Regions from separate parts of the Mesorhizobium sp. M0590 genome, predicted to be linked through region 3. Evidence: predicted binding sites of a transcription regulator. Region 3 holds the regulator's gene; each other region holds the start of a gene.

Region 1 (6,646 bases), on a different contig from region 3:
AACCCGAAGCTCGACTGAGCATAGCCGCAAGTGAACTGTTTCCGGGGCCTTTCGCCCCGGAAACATCCCACTCGTGCCAATCGCGAGGCCAATCTTTGGGGGCCAATCTGGGAGGATTGTCATGATGTCGACGGCGCAGGAACTCCATCCGGCCCCAACGCTGGAACCGGGCAGGACCATCCTCGAACTCCGCGGGCTGGAAAAGCGCTATCCCGGCACCCATGCGCTGAAGCCGGTCGATCTCGCCTTCAAGGCCGGCGAGATCCACGCCATCGTTGGCGAGAACGGCGCCGGCAAATCCACCCTGATCAAGCTTCTTACCGGCGTCATGCCGCGCACCTCCGGCGACGTCATCTGGGAGGGCAAGCCTGCCGCATTGGCAACGCCGCATGAGGCGATGGCGCTCGGCATCAATGCCGTGCATCAGGAAGTCGTCCTGTGCCGCCATCTCACCGTCGCCGCCAACATGTTCCTCGGCGAAGAGGATTCCCGCTTCGGCATCCTGCAGCAGCGGGCGATGATCAGGCAGGCGCAGAAGATCATCGACGATCTCGGCTTCGACCTGCCGGCGCATGTCATGCTGGGTGACCTGACCATCGGCCAGCAGCAGTTGATCGCCGCCGCCCGCGCCACCGTGCGCGGCACCAAATTCCTGATCTTCGACGAGCCGACCGCCTATCTTACCCGCAAGGAGGCCGACCAGCTGTTCACGCTGATCCGCCGGCTGAAGGGCGAAGGCGTCACCATCATCTACATCAGCCATCGCATGGAAGAAGTGTTCGAGCTCGCCGACCGCGTCTCGGTGCTGCGCGACGGCACGCTGGTCGGCACCAGGAACATTGCCGAGACCAATGACGCCGAGCTGGTCAAGATGATGATCAACCGCTCGATCGAGCAGGTCTACCACAAGGAGCATTTCACCCCCGGCGCGACCATCGTCGAAACCAGGAACCTGTCCGGCAAGGGTTTCGAAAATGTCTCGATGTCCGTCCGTGCCGGCGAGATCGTCGGCCTCTATGGCCTGATCGGCGCCGGGCGCAGCGAGTTCGTCACCACGCTCTATGGCCGGCACCGCAAATCGGCCGGCCAGATCCTGTGGGAGGGCAAGGAGGTCAAGGTCAATTCCGAACATGACGCGATCAGGCTCGGCATGGCGCTGGCCCCGGAAAGCCGCCGCGACCAGGGCCTCTGCCTCAACCTGCCGGTCGGACTCAACCTCAATCTGCCGATCTACAAGCGCATCTCGAGCAATCTGCTGATCTCCCGCGCGCAGGAAAAGGCGCAAGCCGATCGCCAGATCGCCGACCTGCGCATCAAGACGCCGACGCGCGGCGCGCTGGCCTCCAGCCTGTCCGGCGGCAACCAGCAGAAGATCGTCATCGGCAAATGGCTCGCCCACGGCGCCAAGCTATTCATCTTCGATGAGCCGACTGTCGGCGTCGATGTCGGCACCAAGGCCGAGATCTACCGCCTGTTCGGCGCGCTGTTGTCCAAGGGAGCCGGCATCATCCTGATCTCGTCCTACCTGCCCGAGGTCTATGAGCTCGCCGACACGCTGCACGTGTTCCGGCGCGGCAAGCTGGTGGCCACGCACGGCTTTCGTACCGCTGACCACGAGGAGATCCTCACCCAGGCGCTGGCCGAGAAACAAGAAAAACCGGGAGGACGGATATGAGCACCGAGGCGATCGCTGCCGAAAGGCCGAAACGCAACTACAACGCCCTGTTCGGGCTGACACTGCTGGCGCTGCTGGTTCTTTTATGGATCATCCTGTCGGTGGCGACGCCGAGCTTCGCCTCCGCCAACAACATCTCCAACCTGTTGCGGCAAGGGTCGATGATCGCCATCCTGGCGGTCGGCCAGACCTTCGTCATCATCACCGGCGGCATCGACCTTTCCGTCGGCGCCGTGGTCGGCTTCGCCACCGTCATCGTCGCGATGCTGATCAACGCCGGCACACCGGTTTTCCTCGCCATCCTGATCACCTTGCTGGTCGGCGTCGCCATCGGCATGTTCCATGGGTTCGGCATCGTCAAGATGGGCCTGCCGCCCTTCATCATCACCCTGGCAACGCTGACCTCGCTGCGCGGCATCGGTCTGTTGATGACCAATGGCAACTCGATCTCGATCAACAACGACGCCTTCCAGACGTTCTCGCGCAGTTCCTTCGCCGGCGTCCCCAATCTGTTCTGGATGGTGATCCTGGTCGGCATCCCAGCCTACATCTTCCTGCACCACAGCCGCTGGGGCCGCTATCTGTTCTCGGTCGGCTCCAACGCCGAGGCGTCGCGCCTGTCAGGCGTCAACGTCCAGCGCACCATCTACATGGCCTACACGCTGTCGGGCCTGTGTGCGGCCTTCGTCGGCGTGCTGCTTGCCTCGCGCATCGGCATCGGCAATCCGACGCAGGCCGAGGGCTGGGAATTGCAGGCGATCGCCTCCTCGGTGATAGGCGGCACCTCGCTGTTCGGCGCTGTCGGCTCCGTGCACGGACCGCTGCTCGGCGCCTTCATCCTTGCCACCATCAACAACGGCGCCAATCTGCTCAACGTCAACGCCTTCTGGCAGCGCATCATCACCGGCGTGCTGATCATCGTCATCGTCTATTTCGACGGGCTGCGCCGCCGCGGCAAATAGACTGCCTCCCAACAACCGCCGGCCTCGCGACAGCAGGGCCGGCGGTGCCATGAACCGACTGGATTGAAGCATGAAAGCCGTCGTCTGCCGCTCGCCCGGCGAACTTGTCCTCGAAGATCGTCCGGCGCCTGGCGCGCCCCCCGCCGGCTGGGCGCTGGTCGCCGTCAGCCATGTCGGCATCTGCGGCACCGACTATCACATCTTCGAAGGCAAGCACCCGTTCCTCGCCTATCCCCGCATCATGGGCCACGAGGTTTCCGGCACCGTGATCGAGGTTGGCGAGGACGTCGATCTCGCCGTCGGCGAAGCGGTGATCGTCAATCCCTATCTCGCCTGCGGCAAATGCATCGCCTGCCGGCAAGGCAAGCCGAATTGCTGCGTCAGGATCGAGGTGCTCGGCGTCCACCGCGACGGCGCCATGTGCGAGCAGATCCTGGTGCCGGCGCAAAATCTTTATCCGGCAAACGGCCTGTCGCTGGCCGATGCCGCCGCCGTCGAATTCCTGGCGATCGGCGCCCATGCCGTGCGGCGCTCGCTCGCTGATCCAGGTGCGCGCACACTGGTCATCGGCGCAGGCCCGATCGGGCTCGGCACGGCGCTGTTCGCCCGCATCGCCGGGCTCGACGTGACGCTGCTCGACATGAGTGCGGAGAGGCTGGGTTTCGCCGAAAGCGAACTCGGCTTCGCGACCCTCGACGGCTCGCGGGGCGCTGCTGCCGACCTGGTGCGGGAAGCAACCGGCGGCGACGGCTTCGACGTGGTTTTCGATGCCACCGGCAACACCCGGTCGGTGCAGTCGGCCTTCGCCCATGTCGCGCACGGCGGGGCGCTGGTCCTGGTCAGCGTCGTCAAGGACGACATCGCCTTTTCCGATCCCGAATTCCACAAGCGCGAGATGATGCTGATCGGCAGCCGCAACGCCCTGCGTGCCGATTTCGATCATGTCGCCGCCTCGATTCGCAACGGCGCGCTGCCGCTGGCAAAGCTGGTCACCCACCGCACCACGCTTGGCGAGACGCCGCACGACCTCGCCCGCTGGGCGCATGAGAAGTCCGGCCTGATCAAGGCCGTCATTCAAGTCGGATGATGCCAGGGCTGCCGCATCTCAGAGCGCCGACAATTTGAGCTCGATCCGCTCGGCCGGGAAGCGCGACTCCGAAAACTGTATCGGCTGACCGTCGGGCGTGACGTTGACGGCGACCGTCACCAGCACGATGGCGCCGGGCTGCAGCTCGAGGTCCGCAAGGTCGGCGGCATCGGCATGGCGCGCCGACAGCACGGTCGATTGCCTGAGATAGTCGTCGATGCCGAAACGTGCCAGCGATGCGGTGATCGAACCGGTTTCCGCCATGGCGGCATCGATGCCGGCAAAGCGCCTGGCATCGAACCAGCCGGCCGCGCGGGACACCGGCATTCCATCGGCTTCGCCGCGCGTTTCCAGGCGTATCACATCGGCCCCCGTCGCAAGGCCTAAGCCCTCTGCGACACGACGGTCGGCCGGCTCGATCGATGACGCGAGCAAGGTGATATGCCGCTCGGACGCCTGTCCTTGCAATCCCTCGGAAAAGCGGGTGCGGGCGCCGATCGGATAAGACAGCCGCTTGCGCGACAGCACGAAGGTGCCGCGCCCTTGCTCCGCCCTGAGCACGCCCTCCTGCACCAGCGCTGCGATAGCGCTGCGCACCGTGTGGCGGTTGACGCCATAGCGTCCGGCCAACGCGATCTCCGGCGGCAGCGCGGCATTCTCGGGAAAATCGCCGGCGGCGATCGAATGCAGGATCTGGTCGGCGATCTGCCGCCACAGCGCGACACCGCTGCGCCGCTCGATGCTGTTGGCTTGTCCGATCATCTCCCGCCCCAATTCCTTGCGCCGATCTTTTGGCCCGTGTCACGTGCCCGTCATGGACACGCGCTAGATAATGGATATAATTTGTATAGTTGTCTATATCAATAGACAAAATGAACGCAGACGAGGAGCACCGCCATGCGAGGACGGGAAGCGCGAGAGCAGGCCGAGCGCAAGGCCGTGATGGCGACGCTGGCGCAATCGGCCGGCGACGACATCGTCCGCCTCTGGGACGAAGCCGGCCTGCCTTGCGAAGCGGAACTTCTGCGTGGCCCCGAAACCGGCCTGGTTACGGTACGCGGCCGCATCGGCGGCGGTGGTGCCCCTTTCAATGTCGGCGAGGCGACGGTCACCCGTGCCACGGTGCGGCTTGCGTCCGGCCATGTCGGCCACTGCTACGCGCTCGGCCGCGACAAGCAGAAGGCAAGGCTGGCGGCAATCGCCGATGCGCTGTGGCAGGACCCGGCCCACCGCAATGAGGTCGAGATCAGGATCGTTGCGCCATTGCAGGCGGCACTGGCCAAGGCGCGTGAACAGCGCCGCGCCGAGACGGCGGCGACCAAGGTCGATTTCTTCACCATGGTGCGCGGAGAAGACTGATGGATATCGCCGCTCAATCCATTGAAGGCGGCTTCGCCGATCCGGTATTCAATGCCCAGACCGTATTCCGTGCCGTGATGGACGCGATGGCGCGGCCGGGCAGCGTCCAGCCCTTGCCGGCCCTTGCCCACCCACCGGCGCCGCTGTCGGCCACCGCCGGCGCCGTTGCGCTGGCGCTGTGCGACAACGACACGCCGCTCTGGCTCGACCCGGCTTTGCAGGTGTCGGCGGTGAAATCCTGGCTTGGCTTCCATACCGGCGCGCCGCTGGCCAACACCCCGGCCGACGCGCATTTCGCGCTGATCGCCACGCCGGCCGAGATGATGGCGCTCGACGGGTTTTCGCAAGGCACCCAGGATTATCCCGATCGCTCCACGACGCTGATCCTCGAGGTCGGCGATCTCATCTCCGGCGCTGCGCTGCTGCTCGAAGGCCCGGGCATCGAGAAGACGGCGACGATCGCGCCGGCGCAAATGCCGCGCCATTTCGTCGAGCAATGGAAGCAGAACAACCAGCGTTTTCCGCGTGGCGTCGATATCATCCTCGCCACGTTCGACGCAATTGCCTGCCTGCCGCGCACGACGCGCATCAAGATGATGGAGGCGTAGCATGTATGTTGCGGTAAAGGGTGGCGAGACGGCCATTCGCAATGCTCACAAACTGCTCGCCGACCGCCGGCGCGGCGACCGTTCGGTGCCCGCACTTCGTCTAGACCAGATCGTCGAGCAGCTGGCGCTCGGCGTCGACCGGGTGATGAGCGAAGGTTCGCTCTACGACAGGGAACTGGCGGCATTGGCGATCGTCCAGGCGCGCGGCGACATGATCGAGGCGATCTTCCTGGTTCGCGCCTATCGCACCACGCTGCCGCGTTTCGGCTACACCAGGGCGATCGACACCGGCACGATGCTGGTCGAGCGGCGGGTGTCGGCGACCTACAAGGATCTGCCCGGCGGCCAGTTGCTCGGCCCGACTTTCGACTACACCCACCGGCTGCTCGATCCCGAACTTGCTGCCGGCGGCGATGTCGCCGAGCCGGAACAGCGTGCAGGCGAGGCGGAGGCGATGCCGCGCGTCTCGGCCATCCTCGCCCGCGAAGGCCTGATCGAGCCCGACGGCGACATGCCCGGCGATCATGTCCCCGGCGACATCACCCGTGAGCCGCTCGAATTCCCGATGGCGCGTGACATCCGCCTGCAGGCGCTGTCGCGCGGCGACGAGGGGTTTCTGCTGGCGCTCGGCTATTCCACCCAGCGCGGCTACGCGCGCAACCATCCCTTCGTCGGCGAGGTTCGCATCGGCGAGGTCGAACTGGAACTGGACGTGCCGGAACTGCCCTTTGCCGTGCCGCTCGGCAGCATCCGCGTCACCGAATGCCAGATGGTCAACCAGTTCAAGGGCTCGGCCAAGGCGCCGCCGCAATTCACCCGCGGCTACGGCCTCGTCTTCGGCCAGAGCGAGCGCAAGGCGATGGCCATGGCACTATGCGACCGCGCGCTGCGCGCCTCGGAGTTGGGTGAGGATGTCATCGCCGCCGCGCAGGACGAGGAGTTCGTCATCTCGCAT
Region 2 (6,646 bases), on a different contig from region 3:
TCGGCTGGTCGATCAGGACATTGGTCTTCGCCAAGGCCGGACGTGGCAATACGGCGGTTGAAAAGATCGCGGCGCGCACGGTCGCCGCCGGCGGCACCGTCCTTGAAGTTTCGGAAAAAGTGCTGGTCGCCATCACCCGCCGCGACAATCCGCAAATGGTCGTCGGCGTGTTCTCGCAGAAATTCCTGCCGTTGAAGGACATCCGCGTCCGTGACGGCGACGTCTGGGTGGCGCTCGACCGCGTCCGCGACCCCGGCAATCTCGGCACCGTCATCCGCACGGTCGACGCTGTCGGGGCCAGGGGCGTCATCTTGGTCGGCGAGACCACCGATCCCTTTTCGGTCGAAACGGTGCGCGCCACCATGGGCTCGATTTTCGCCGTGCCGGTCGCCAAGGCGTCGCCCGAAGCTTTTCTCGCCTGGCGAAAGAGCTTTCCCGGCCTCGTCGCCGGCACCCATCTGAAGGGTGCGGTCGACTACCGCTCGGTCGATTTTTCAAAAGGCCCGGTGCTTTTGATGATGGGTAACGAGCAGCAAGGCCTGCCTGACGAGCTTGCCGCAAACTGCGACAAACTGCTGCGGATACCGCAGGCCGGCCGCGCCGATTCGCTCAACCTTGCGGTGGCCACCGGCGTCATGCTGTTCGAGATCCGGCGCGGCGCGCTGAAGCTCGGCCCGGAGGATGCCCGATCGTGACGTCCCAAACCGTGAAACTGCAAACTATGAAGTCCTGGAGCCCCTACGCTTTTCTGGTTGTCGCCGCGATAGCGCTCGACCAGTGGCTGAAATATCTGGTCGAGACCGGCCTTGCCTTTCAGGAAAAGCTCGATCTCCTGCCTTTCCTGGCGCTGTACCGCACCTACAACACCGGCATCGCGTTTTCGCTGTTTTCGTCCTTCGGCGACACCGGCCTGGTGGTCGTCGCGGTTGTGGTGGTCGCTTTCGTGCTCTACCTTGCGGCCCGCACGCCGCCGGGCCACCTGCTTGCCCGCATCGGCTTCGCGCTGATCGTCGGCGGCGCGCTCGGCAATCTGATCGACCGCGCTATCTACGGTCATGTCATCGACTATATTCTGTTTCACACGCCGGTCTGGTCCTTCGCGATCTTCAACCTCGCCGATGCCTTCATTTCGGTCGGTGCCGTGCTGGTCGTCTTCGACGAACTCATTGGCTGGCGGCGCGGAGCGTCGAGCGATTGACCTCACTCGCCTGGCGCCGCACATTCTGATCTGCAAGCCCGAGGAGAAAAAATGCCCGAAACCTTCAAAGCCATCCTCGTTTCGCGTGACGCCGAGAAAAACCAGTCAGTCGCGGTGACCGAGCTTACCGAGGCAGACCTGATGGAGGGCGACGTCACCGTCGCGGTCGAGGCGACGACGGTGAACTACAAGGACGGTCTTGCAATTACCGGCAAGGCGCCGGTAATCCGCCGCTGGCCGCTGGTGCCGGGCATCGATTTCGCCGGCACCGTCATCTCGTCTTCCAATCCTGACTGGCGCAAGGGTGAAAAGGTCATATTGAACGGCTGGGGCGTCGGCGAGACGCATTTCGGCGCCTTTGCAGGGCGCGCTCGCGTCAAGGGCGACTGGCTGGTGCCGTTGCCGGACGGCATGAGCCCGCATGATGCGATGGCGGTCGGCACCGCCGGCTACACCGCCATGCTTTGCGTCATCGCGCTGGAGCGCCACGGCATCGTGCCCGACCGCGGCCCGGTGGTGGTGACGGGCGCTGCCGGTGGCGTCGGCTCGGTCGCGGTCTCGATCCTGTCCAGCCTCGGCTATCACGTCATCGCCTCGACCGGCCGCGCTGCCGAAAGTCCCTATCTGATCGACCTCGGCGCCGCGGAAGTGATTTCACGCGACGAGCTCACCCAGCCGGCAAAACCGCTCGCCAAGGAACGCTGGGCCGGCGGCGTCGATGCGGTCGGCAGTCACACGCTGGCCAACGTTCTGTCGATGACCTCCTATGGCGGCGCCGTCGCCGCTTGCGGCCTCGCCGGCGGCATGGACCTGCCGGCAAGCGTCGCCCCCTTCATCCTGCGCGGCGTCTCGCTGCTCGGCATCGATTCGGTGATGGCGCCGAAGGCGGTCCGCCTCGAGGCCTGGCGCCGCATCGGCGCCGATCTTGACCACGCAAAGCTTGCCAGCCTGTCGACGAGCATCGGCTTCGACGGCATCATCGGCGCCGCGCATGACATCGTCGAGGGCAAGATCCGCGGCCGCGTGGTGGTGGATATGTGAGCCCCCAAGGGATAAAAAAGAGCGTGACCGCTAAAATTCGAGCGATCAACCACAACCTTCGATAAGCTCTCTCTGGCAGGAGTTCCGTATGATTGCGGAACCCGGCATCAGAGAGGCGGAACCAGCCGAACGGGCCGACGGGACGGCCCCCGCGGCGCCAGGACGGCAGCTTGTCGACGCGCCACCGCTGGCGCCGGAACTGCCGGCCTCCAACCGCGAAGGCCTGCCCTTCCTGACGCTCGTCGCCATCGTCGTGCTGGCAGGCTTTTCGCATCTGACCGGGGCGCCGATCTTCATCACCATCGGCCTTTTGGCGACAGCCATCGCCGGGCTCGCCATGCATCTGCGCAACAGGCGCACCGAGCGCCGCGCGGTGGCCCTGCTCGATGCCACGACCGCCCGCAGCCGCGCCGAAATCGAGACGCTGGCCGACCGCATGTGGGAGATGCAGGAGAGCGAGGAGCGCTTTCGCGGGCTGATCGATGCACTCGGCGATCTCGTCGTCCATCGTGACCGCGACGGCCACATTGTCTACGCCAACAAGGTTTTCGCCGACCTTGTCGAAACCGACCAGCGCGACCTTGCCGGCAAGACCCTGGCCGAACTAGGCATCGATGTCGGCATCGTCCCCGACGCCGCGTTTTCCGACCATGAATGCCTGAGTTCCACCGACGTCGCCATTCGCACGCCGGACGGCCCACGCTGGTTCTCTTGGATCGAGCTGTCGGTGCGCGACAAGGACAGCGGCGCCGTTTCGCATCGCGCCATCGCCCGCGACATCACCGCTCGCAAGCGCGCCGAATCCTCGCTGATCACCGCCCGCGAGCGGGCCGAATATGCGAGCCAGGCCAAATCGCGCTTCCTCGCCACCGTCAGCCACGAGATCCGCACTCCGATGAACGGCATCATGGGCATGGCCCGGCTTCTCGCCGACACCAGCCTTTCGCCCGAGCAGCGGACCTATGTCGGCGCCATCTCGACCTCGGCCAGCGCGCTGCTGGCGCTGATCGAGGACCTGCTCGATTACTCGAAGATCGAGGCCGGCCGCTTCGATCCCGAACCGCAGCCGATGTCGGTGCGTGAGATCGCCGACAACGTCATCGAACTCTTGGCGGCGCGGGCTTTTGCCAAGGATATCGGCCTCGGCTGCCATGTCGAACCCGACGTGCCGCAGCTGATCACCGCCGACCCCGGCAGGGTCAGGCAGGTGCTGCTCAATCTCATCGGCAACGCCGTCAAGTTCACCGACAGCGGCGGCGTCCTGGCAAGCATCGCCCGCGTCCGCACCGAAACCACCGACCGCATCCGCTTCACCATCGCTGATACCGGCCCCGGTCTGCGCGAGGAGGACATGGAGCGCATCTTCGAGGACTTCGAACAGGCTGACGGCACCTCGACCCGTGCGCATGGCGGTGCCGGCCTCGGTCTCGCCATTTCCAAGCGCCTGGTGACCGCCATGGGCGGCACTATCTCTGTGTCGAGCCGGCTTGGCCAGGGGTCCGAATTCGTCTTCGATATTCCCGCTATTTCCGCCGTCGAGGCGCCGCAGATCCGCCAGGACGCGCTGTCGGGCCGGCATGCGGTGATCGTGTCGAAGAACCTGGTCGAGGCCGAAGCCCTCGCCCGCACCATTCGCGCCAATGGCGGCACGGTCGATCTGGCCACCGCCGCCGCCCAGGCCACCGCTTTCGCCGAGGGCTGTGACGTGCTTCTGATCGATGCTGCCATGGAGCAAAGCGACGGCAGGCTGCTCAGGCGCCTGCGCCAGAGCGGATTTGCCGATTGCGAGGCAGTGACGCTGATCGCGCCGACCGACCGCGGCATGCTTGGCGAGTTCCGTGCCAATGGTTACGCCACCTTCCTTGCGAGGCCGGTGCGCGGCGAGACATTGCTGCGCGTGCTTTTGACCAGCCATGCACCGGTCATCGCCGAGCCGCAACTGCAAAGGCGCGGCGCGCAGGCGGGGCACGCCATTGGCGCCCGCCAGCAGGGCCTGTCGGTGCTGATCGCCGAGGACAACGACATCAACGCCATGCTGGCCCGCGCCACGCTGCTGAAGGCCGGGCATCGCGTGAAAGTGGTCGGCAACGGCAAGGCCGCGGTCGAGGCGGTCATCAGCACCGGCCACAAGCACCGCTACGACGTGGTGCTGATGGACTTGCACATGCCTGTCATGGACGGTCTGGACGCCATCGCCGCCATCCGCCGCCATGAGGAGGAGACCGCGGTGCCGCCGGTGCCGATCATGGTGCTGTCGGCCGACAGCCAGGAAAAGACCCGCCACGCCGTGCTCGCTCACGGTGCCAGCGGCTTCGTCACCAAGCCGCTCGACCCCGATGCCCTGGTTCATGCGGTCGAAGGGCAAGCGGCCGCCTGAGGCACAACATAGACGGTTGATAGATTGCCCAGCCGACGAAGTATTGCCCGCAGAGCCGTATCACGGTACTGTCACAATCCTGTTGCACCTACACCGTATCCCCGTGCCAAGAGGGATGGCTCGAAGGAGAATCACTCGTGCATACAGTCATGCCGGAATGTGATGCTCGGCCGAACGCCAGCGGGCCTTTGCTCGTCGGCCGGAACGCCGATGCCGTCATAAAAGGCGCATCGCTCGGCCGCATCGGCAATCTCGAAGTGCGGCTCGCCCGCAACGAGGCCGAGATCGCTGCCGCGCAGGAAGTGCGCTACCGGGTGTTCTACGACGAGCTTGGCGCCAGGAAGGACCTGTTTCAGATGCAGGACCGCCGCGATGCCGACCGCTTCGATCCCGTCTGCGATCATCTGCTGGTCTTCGATACTTCGCTTTCCGGCCCCGAGCATCGCCGCATCGTCGGCACCTACCGCCTGCTGCGGCAGGAGATTGCCGCGGCCGCCGGCGGTTTCTATTCCGAAGGTGAATTCGAGCTGACCAAGCTGATCGCGCGGCATCCCGGCCAGCGCTTCCTCGAGCTCGGCCGCTCCTGCGTTCTGCCGGAATACCGCTCGAAGCGCACCATCGAGGCGCTGTGGCAAGGCATCTGGGCCTATATCAATCATTACGGCATCGGCGTGATGACCGGCTGCGCGTCGTTCCACGGCACCGTGCCGGCGGCACATGCAGAGGCGCTGACCTATCTTGCCCACCACTGCCGGACGAATTCATCCTGGGACGTGCGTGCCGTCGCCGGGCGCTATTGTTCCATGGATCTGATGCCGATCGAGGCGGTCAATACCAAGGCGGCGATCGCCGCGATGCCGCCACTGGTCAAGGGCTATCTGCGCGTCGGCGCGCGCATTGGCGACGGTTGCGTCATCGACCGTGAATTCTCGACGGTCGACGTGTTCGTGGTGATGCCGGTCAAGGAGATCGGTGCCCGCTACGTCAATTATTATGGTGGAGAAGCGCAGCGGTTTGCGGCGTGAATAGTGAATAGTGAATAGTGAATAGTGAATAGTGAATAGAACATAGCACTGACTGCTGGAGCAGCAATTGGCTACTCACTACTAACCATTCACTATTGACCATTCACCCATTCACGCATCTTTCTCAGCCTGCTCGTTGACCGGCCCCGGCTCGACTGGCGCTTCGCTCGCCACATGCTTGGGGCCGCCCTTAGCGACGCCGACCATGGCGGGCCGCAGAACACGCTCGCCGATCGAATAGCCGGGCTGCACGACCTGCACGACCGTGTTGGCCGGTACGTCGGGATTGGGCACCTCGAACATCGCCTGGTGGAAATTCGGATCGAATTTCTCGCCCTCGGGCTCGAGCTTCTTCACGCCGTGGCGTTCCAGCGCCGACAGCATGGCGCGCTCGGTGATCTCGACGCCGTCGATCAGCGCCTTGAAGCCGGCATCGCCCGAAGCCTTGGCCTCCTCCGGGATGGCATCCAGCGCACGGCGCAGATTGTCTGACACCGAAAGCATGTCGCGGGCAAAATTGGCAACCGCATAGGCGCGCGCGTCGTGGACGTCGCGGGCGGTGCGGCGACGCAAGTTCTCCATGTCGGCCGCGACGCGCAGCGCGCGATCCTTCAGCTCTTCGTTTTCCTTCAGAAGCCGCACAAGCGCTTCATAGTCGCCGTCGACGCCACCTTCCCTTGGCTCCGCGGCAGCCTCGGTCTTCTCGGCTTCATCGGGCGCGCGTTCGTCTTTTGCCTGGTCGCTCATCGCCGTTTCCCGTCATTTTCGAATGGTGTGGATTTGCGCCCGATATCGAGGTTTAGCGGCCAAAAATCAAGGGGCAAGCGATACTGCAGCCGCTGTCGCTGATTGATGGCGGACGGCGCAGACCTTTCGATTTTAATTCAAACTTTACCGTACCCGACGTCTTTGCTTGCCGGGACACTACAATGCGGGAACCATTCCTCCCTTGGAAGAGTTTCGAAGCCGACACAGGATTTTGGATGATGCCCCGCAGGAATGGCG
Region 3 (6,646 bases):
AGGGCGTCGATGGCGCCCTCCCTGTTGCCTTTAATCGCGAGGACCCAATGACCATCGCTTCCGATGCCATGCCATCATCTGCAGCAGCCCGGGCCAGGGAAGCTACGGTGCGGCGCTTCGCGCTCACAGATGCCATATTCCGCGGACTCACCCGCGCTTCCGCAATTCTTGTGCTGGTCATCCTCGGCGGTGTCGCGATCTCGCTGTTTGCCGGCTCGTGGCAGGCGCTGTCGTCCTTCGGTTTCTCCTTCCTGACGACTGAAAGCTGGAATCCGGTCACTGAAAAATTTGGCGCACTGGCGCCGATCTACGGCACCCTGGTCACGGCGGCCATCGCCATACTGATCGCGGTTCCGATCGGCATCGGCATTGCAGTCTTTCTCACCGAGCTCTGCCCGCGCCCGCTCAGGCGCCCGATCGGCATAGCGGTCGAGCTGTTGGCCGGCATTCCTTCGATCATCTACGGCATCTGGGGCCTGTTCGTGTTCGCGCCGTTCCTGCAGACGGCGATACAGCCCTTCATCATCAACGTCTTCCACGGCGTGCCGGGACTATCCAGCCTTTTCGCTGGCCCTCCTTACGGCATCGGCCTTCTGACCTCGGCGCTGATCCTTGCCATCATGGTGCTGCCCTTCATCACCTCGATCACCAAAGACGTCTTCGATACGGTGCCGGCGGTGCTGAAGGAATCGGCCTACGGCATCGGTTGCACGACCTGGGAAGTGACCCGGCGCGTGGTCATTCCCTATACCCGCATCGGCATCATGGGCGGCGTCATGCTTGGCCTCGGCCGGGCACTCGGCGAAACCATGGCAGTGACCTTCGTCATCGGCAACGCGCATCGCATCAGTGCCTCCCTGTTCGCACCGGGCACCACGATCTCGGCGACCATCGCCAATGAATTCACCGAGGCCGACGGCGACCTCTACACCTCCTCGCTGGTGGCGCTCGGCCTGATCCTCTTCGCCATCACCTTCCTGATCCTTGCCGCCGCCCGCTATATGCTGATGCGGATCGACGCCCGTACGGGAGCCTGACCGATGTCGACATCCTCATCGCTCCACAGCCGCCGCAAAGCCAGGAATTCGGTGATGATGGCGCTTTGCGTCGTCGCCGCCGGCATCGGGCTTGCCTGGCTGGCGCTCATTCTCGGCGCACTGGTCTATAAGGGCACAGCCGGGCTTTCGCTCGCGGTCTTCACCGAGATGACGCCACCACCGGGCGAGGCCGGCGGCCTGCTCAATGCCATCGCGGGCAGCCTGCTGATGACGATCATCGCCGTTGTCGTCGGCACGCCGATCGGCGTGCTGGCGGGAACCTACATGGCCGAGTATGGACGCTTTTCGCGCATCACCACCGTCGTCCGCTTCATCAACGACATCCTGTTGTCGGCGCCGTCGATCATCATCGGCTTGTTTGTCTATGAGCTGATGGTGCGGCCAATGGGACATTTCTCGGCCATTGCCGGCGCCGTTGCGCTTGCCATCCTGGTCATTCCGGTGGTCGTGCGCACCACTGAAGACATGCTCAACCTGGTGCCGAACGCGTTGCGTGAAGCCGGTGCCGCGATCGGCGCGCCACGCTGGGTGGTGATCCGTTCGGTCGCCTACCGCGCCGCATTGTCCGGCATCGTCACCGGCATATTGCTGGCGATAGCACGCATTTCCGGCGAGACGGCGCCGCTGCTCTTCACCGCGCTCAACAACCAGTTCTGGAGCAGCAATATCAACGCGCCGATGGCCAGCCTGCCGGTGACCATCTTCCAGTTCGCTCTCAGCCCTTACGAGGAATGGCAGCAACTGGCGTGGACCGGCGCACTCATAATCACCCTGACGGTTCTGGGCTTGAGCATCCTCGCCCGCAGCCTTACCGGACGCAGAGAGGACAGATGACACAGATGTTGTCCCCAGACATGACGATGGCCGAAACGGTCGCCGAGAAGACGAAGATCGAGGTCAAGAATCTCAACTTCTACTACGGCCAGAGCAAGGCGCTGAAGGACATCAGCCTGTCGCTGCCTGAGCGCAGTGTCACGGCCTTCATCGGCCCTTCGGGCTGCGGGAAATCGACGCTGCTGCGTGTGTTCAACCGCATCTATGAGCTCTACCCAAAACAGACGGCCGAGGGCCAGGTGCTGCTCGACGGCAAGAACATTCTCGACCGGTCGCAGGATCTCAACCTCCTCAGGACCAAGATCGGCATGGTGTTCCAGAAGCCGACGCCGTTCCCGATGTCGATCTACGAGAACATCGCCTTCGGCGTCAGGCTCTACGAGAACCTCGGCAAGTCCGAGATGGACGGCCGCGTCGAACAGGCGTTGAAGCGCGCCGCGCTGTGGAGCGAGGTCAAGGACAAGCTCAACGCCAGCGGCTTGAGCCTATCTGGCGGCCAGCAGCAGCGGCTCTGTATCGCCCGCACCGTGGCCGTGAAGCCGGAAGTCATTCTGCTCGACGAACCGGCTTCGGCCCTCGACCCGCTGTCGACTGCCAAGATCGAGGAACTGATCGACGAATTGCAAGCCGACTACACGATCGTCATCGTCACCCACAACATGCAGCAGGCGGCGCGCGTGTCGCGCCAGACCGCCTTCATGTATCTGGGTGAACTGGTCGAGTTCGACCGGACCGAGAAGATCTTCACGTCGCCCCGCGAGAAGCGCACGCAGGACTACATCACTGGCCGCTTCGGCTGAGCCGTTCCGATCATGCATATGAGGACAGGACCATGGGCGAACACACAGTCGCTTCTTTCGACGAGGATCTCGAGCAGATCAGCAAGCTGATCCGCGACATGGCCGACCTCGCCGGTTCGATGGTCGGCGGGGCCACCAAGGCCCTGTTGAATTCCGACAACGTGCTGGCGCAACGCGTCGTTTCCGACGACGCCATCATGGATGCGCGTCAACGCGAACTGGACGACCGCGCCATAACCCTGATCGCCAAACGCCAGCCGATGGCCCACGATCTTCGCCATGTGGTCGGAGCGATCCGCATGGCGGGCGACCTCGAACGCATCGGCGATCTTGCCAAGAATATCGCCAAGCGCGTGAGTGCGGTCGGCCTCAGCGCCACGCCGCGGGACCTGTCGCATTCCATCGACGCGATGGCGCAGCTGGTTCTCATCCAGGTGCAGGGTGTCATCGAGGAATATGCTGCAGGCGATGCGGCCGCGTTGGCCAAGCTGCGTGCCGCCGACGAGCGCATCGACGTCAAATACACGTCCGTGTTCCGCGAGCTCTTGACCTACATGATGGAAGATCCGCGCAACATCACCGCTTGCACGCACCTGCTGTTCTGCGCCAAGAATCTGGAGCGGATCGGCGACCATGTCACCAACATCGCCGAAAATGCGTATTATGTGCTGACCGGCGAGCAATTGCCGGTCAATCGTCCGAAGCAGGACGAAACGACAATGTCCGCACCGGTGACATGATGGGGGTGCCCAGCCGATGATCGCACCACGCATAATGGTGGTGGAGGACGAGGAGCCGTTGGGTGTGCTGCTCCGCTACAATCTCGAATCCGAAGGCTACCAGGTCGAGGTGGTGACACGCGGCGACGAAGCCGAGATCCGTTTGCAGGAGAATGTGCCCGACCTTTTGGTGCTCGACTGGATGATACCAGCGGTTTCCGGCATCGAGCTCTGTCGTCGGTTGCGGGTGCGCCCCGAAACCGAGCGGCTGCCGATCATCATGCTGACCGCGCGCGGCGAGGAGAGCGACCGGGTGCGCGGTCTTTCGACCGGCGCCGACGACTATCTGGTCAAACCGTTTTCGACACCGGAATTCATGGCCAGGGTCAAGGCGCTGCTGCGGCGCGCCAAGCCGGAAGTGCTGTCCAGCGTGCTGAAGGTAGGCGACATCGTGCTCGATCGCGAATCGCACAGGGTCTATCGCAAGAAGAGCGAAATCAGGCTCGGGCCGACCGAATTCCGGCTGCTCGAGTTCATGATGCGGCATCCGGGCCGTGTCTTCTCGCGCAGCCAGTTACTCGATAATGTCTGGGGCGAGACAATCTACATCGACGAACGCACCGTCGACGTGCATGTCGGGCGGCTGCGCAAAGCCGTCAACAACGGCCGGATGCCGGATGTCATCCGCACCATCCGCGGTGCCGGCTATGCGATCAGGGAAGATTGACCCGCCTGGTCAGGCTACGTTCTTTCTGACGCTGGGCCTCATTTGCGCGCCCGGCGCGAAAATCTCCTGGTCGACGAAGCTTAACGCCCGCATCGCGCAGCCTTCGCGGATCAGCGGCAATTCGTTCGGCTCTGTATCGAAGGAGATCGAGCCTGAATGCTGGCCGCCGGCGGTCTGGGCGATTGCCTTCCGCATGGCCGGCTCGATCAGATCGAAGGCGGCGGCACTGGCGCCGACCATCGCGACCGGTGCCGGATCGATCAGCGCGAACAGCGAGCCGAGACCGAAACCCAGCGCTTCGCCGGCCTTGCGGTAGGCCTCGCGTTCCGGCCCATCTTTCTCGCGCGCCCGGGCCGCCAGTGCTCGCATGTCGGCGTCGCTGACGTCGGCGATCGGTTCGCTTTCTTCGCTCATCTGCCTGGCGTTGCGCCAGATGGCGTAGTTGCCGGCATAGGCCTCGATGCAGCCGCGCCGCCCGCAACGGCAGAGCGCGCCGCCCGGACGATGGATCATGTGGCCAAATTCGCCACCCGAGGAATGCGTCCCGGTGAACAGTTCGCCCTTCAGCACCAGCCCCATGCCGATGCCATGCGAAAGCAGGATGGCGATGAAGTCGTCGCGATAGCGATCCGGATTGCGCCAGCGCAAAGCCACCGCCATCATGTTGCAGTCGTTCTCCACCGTTGCCGGGATGCCGAATTCGTCCTCCAGCATGTCGGCAAAGGCGATGTCGGTCTGCGGCGTGATCGGCGACCACAGCATGGCGCGTGCAGGGGAGTCGGTAATGCCCTGAATCGCCAGGGCGATGCGGGCGACACTGCGGACGTCAAGGTCTGGATCCTGCAGCCGGCGCCGGACGATGGCCATGCATTCACGGATCAGCTCGTCGCGCGGCATGGTCAGCGTGTCCAGCCGGCGCTGTTCCTCGGCGACCACCTGTCCCGTATAGTCGATAATGGCGGCCGACAGGAAATTCAGCGACAACACCACGGTCAGCACCGCCGCCGCTTCCGGGTTGAGGGCGAGGCCGACCTGCGGACGACCGCGTTTCAACGAAACGGGCTCACTTGCCTTGCTCTCGGCGAGGATGCCTTCCCGTATCAGGTCGGAAGAGATCGCCGATATGGTCGAATGACTAAGGCCGGTAGTAGCTGCGATCTCAGTACGCGATGGCTGGCCGGCCCGGCGCACCGCCGAGATCACCATCGCCCGGTTGCGCCGGCGCAAATCGTCATGGCGGATTCCGACCGACATTGTTTTGCTTTCCTCCCGGTTGCCGCGGCCGCTCATGAACCGGAAGCCGTCGGTAATGTCCGACAAATAGTGTCGGACGCAGGCAAATAGTGTCAGATGCAGGTGGCGCTGTCATCGTTTATTCCGACGCTCGAAAAAACTCGCAGAGTCATCAAAATCCATCAGAATCGATGTTGACAGCAGCCGGAGATCGGGCCAGTATTTTTTCGAGGCTCGAAAAAATTAGAGCTTCTAAGCTGGTCTTTGAGCCAATTGGTCACGCCGTACGCGGCGCAGGGAGGATATGATGAAGAAATTCACGACCGCCATTCTGGCGGGTGTCGCCATGACGCTGGCGCTGGCGTCGGTGGCGCAGGCTAAAGACAAGGTCATCGGCGTTTCCTGGTCGAACTTCCAGGAAGAGCGCTGGAAGACCGACGAGGCCGCAATGAAGGCGGCCATTGAGGCCGCAGGCGACAAGTATATTTCCGCCGACGCACAGTCCAACCCCGGCAAGCAGCTCACCGACGTCGAGAGCCTGATCTCGCAGGGCGCCAGCGCACTGATCATCCTGGCGCAGGACGCCTCGGCCATCGGGCCGGCCGTGCAGAAGGCACTGGACGAAGGCATCCCGGTCGTCGGCTATGACCGGCTGATCGAGAACAAGGACGTGTTCTATCTGACCTTCGACAACAAGGAAGTCGGCCGCATGCAGGCCCGCGAAGTCTTCAAGGTGAAGCCGGAAGGCAACTACGTCTTCATCAAGGGTTCGGGTTCCGATCCGAATGCCGATTTCCTGTTTGCCGGTTCGATGGAGGTGCTGAAGGAGGCCATTGACGGCGGCAAGATCAAGAATGTCGGCGAGGCCTATACGGACGGCTGGCTGCCGGCCAACGCTCAGAAGAACATGGAACAGTTCCTGACCGCCAACGACAACAAGGTCGATGCCGTGGTCGCCGCTAATGACGGCACTGCCGGCGGCGTCGTCGCCGCGCTGACGGCGCAAGGGCTGGCCGGATCGGTTCCGGTTTCGGGCCAGGACGGCGACCACGCCGCGCTGAACCGCATCGCGCTCGGCACACAGACCGTGTCGGTGTGGAAGGATGCGCGCGAGCTCGGCAAGAATGCCGCCGAGATCGCCTCGCAACTGGCCGACGGCAAGCAGATGACCGACATTGCCGGCGTGAAGGATTTCACCACGCCCGGCGGCAATACCGTCAAGTCGTTGTTCCTGACCCCGGTCGCCATCACCAAGGACAACCTCAACGTCGTCAT

What was found. Region 3 encodes PhoB, which activates phosphate uptake and scavenging genes when phosphate is short. Its sites were predicted from a motif close to TGTCATNNANCTGTCAT; they were not measured.
Region 1: phnF (phosphonate metabolism transcriptional regulator PhnF) is a predicted target of PhoB. The motif match lies at 4,524-4,540, and genes of this name have one in related genera.
Region 2: olsB (l-ornithine N(alpha)-acyltransferase) is a predicted target of PhoB. The motif match lies at 4,686-4,702, and genes of this name have one in related genera.

Annotation. Positions count from the first base shown of each region.
Region 1 covers NZ_JAMYQN010000008.1:21,345-27,990, reverse strand. The annotation lists gene NKI52_RS15075 (ABC transporter substrate-binding protein) at 1-18, shown strand, start outside; gene NKI52_RS15070 (sugar ABC transporter ATP-binding protein) at 122-1,675, shown strand; gene NKI52_RS15065 (ABC transporter permease) at 1,672-2,637, shown strand; gene NKI52_RS15060 (zinc-binding alcohol dehydrogenase family protein) at 2,708-3,724, shown strand; gene phnF (phosphonate metabolism transcriptional regulator PhnF) at 3,743-4,486, opposite strand; gene phnG (phosphonate C-P lyase system protein PhnG) at 4,622-5,083, shown strand; gene phnH (phosphonate C-P lyase system protein PhnH) at 5,083-5,691, shown strand; gene NKI52_RS15040 (carbon-phosphorus lyase complex subunit) at 5,693-6,646, shown strand, end outside.
Region 2 covers NZ_JAMYQN010000008.1:78,038-84,683, reverse strand. The annotation lists gene NKI52_RS15315 (TrmH family RNA methyltransferase) at 1-695, shown strand, start outside; gene lspA (signal peptidase II) at 722-1,198, shown strand; gene acuI (acrylyl-CoA reductase (NADPH)) at 1,250-2,239, shown strand; gene NKI52_RS15300 (PAS domain-containing hybrid sensor histidine kinase/response regulator) at 2,328-4,616, shown strand; gene olsB (l-ornithine N(alpha)-acyltransferase) at 4,766-5,641, shown strand; gene grpE (nucleotide exchange factor GrpE) at 5,753-6,388, opposite strand; gene NKI52_RS15285 (hypothetical protein) at 6,625-6,646, shown strand, end outside.
Region 3 covers NZ_JAMYQN010000001.1:220,049-226,694, reverse strand. The annotation lists gene pstC (phosphate ABC transporter permease subunit PstC) at 48-1,037, shown strand; gene pstA (phosphate ABC transporter permease PstA) at 1,041-1,892, shown strand; gene pstB (phosphate ABC transporter ATP-binding protein PstB) at 1,889-2,692, shown strand; gene phoU (phosphate signaling complex protein PhoU) at 2,725-3,432, shown strand; gene phoB (phosphate regulon transcriptional regulator PhoB) at 3,449-4,138, shown strand; gene NKI52_RS01100 (ROK family protein) at 4,148-5,392, opposite strand; gene xylF (D-xylose ABC transporter substrate-binding protein) at 5,679-6,646, shown strand, end outside.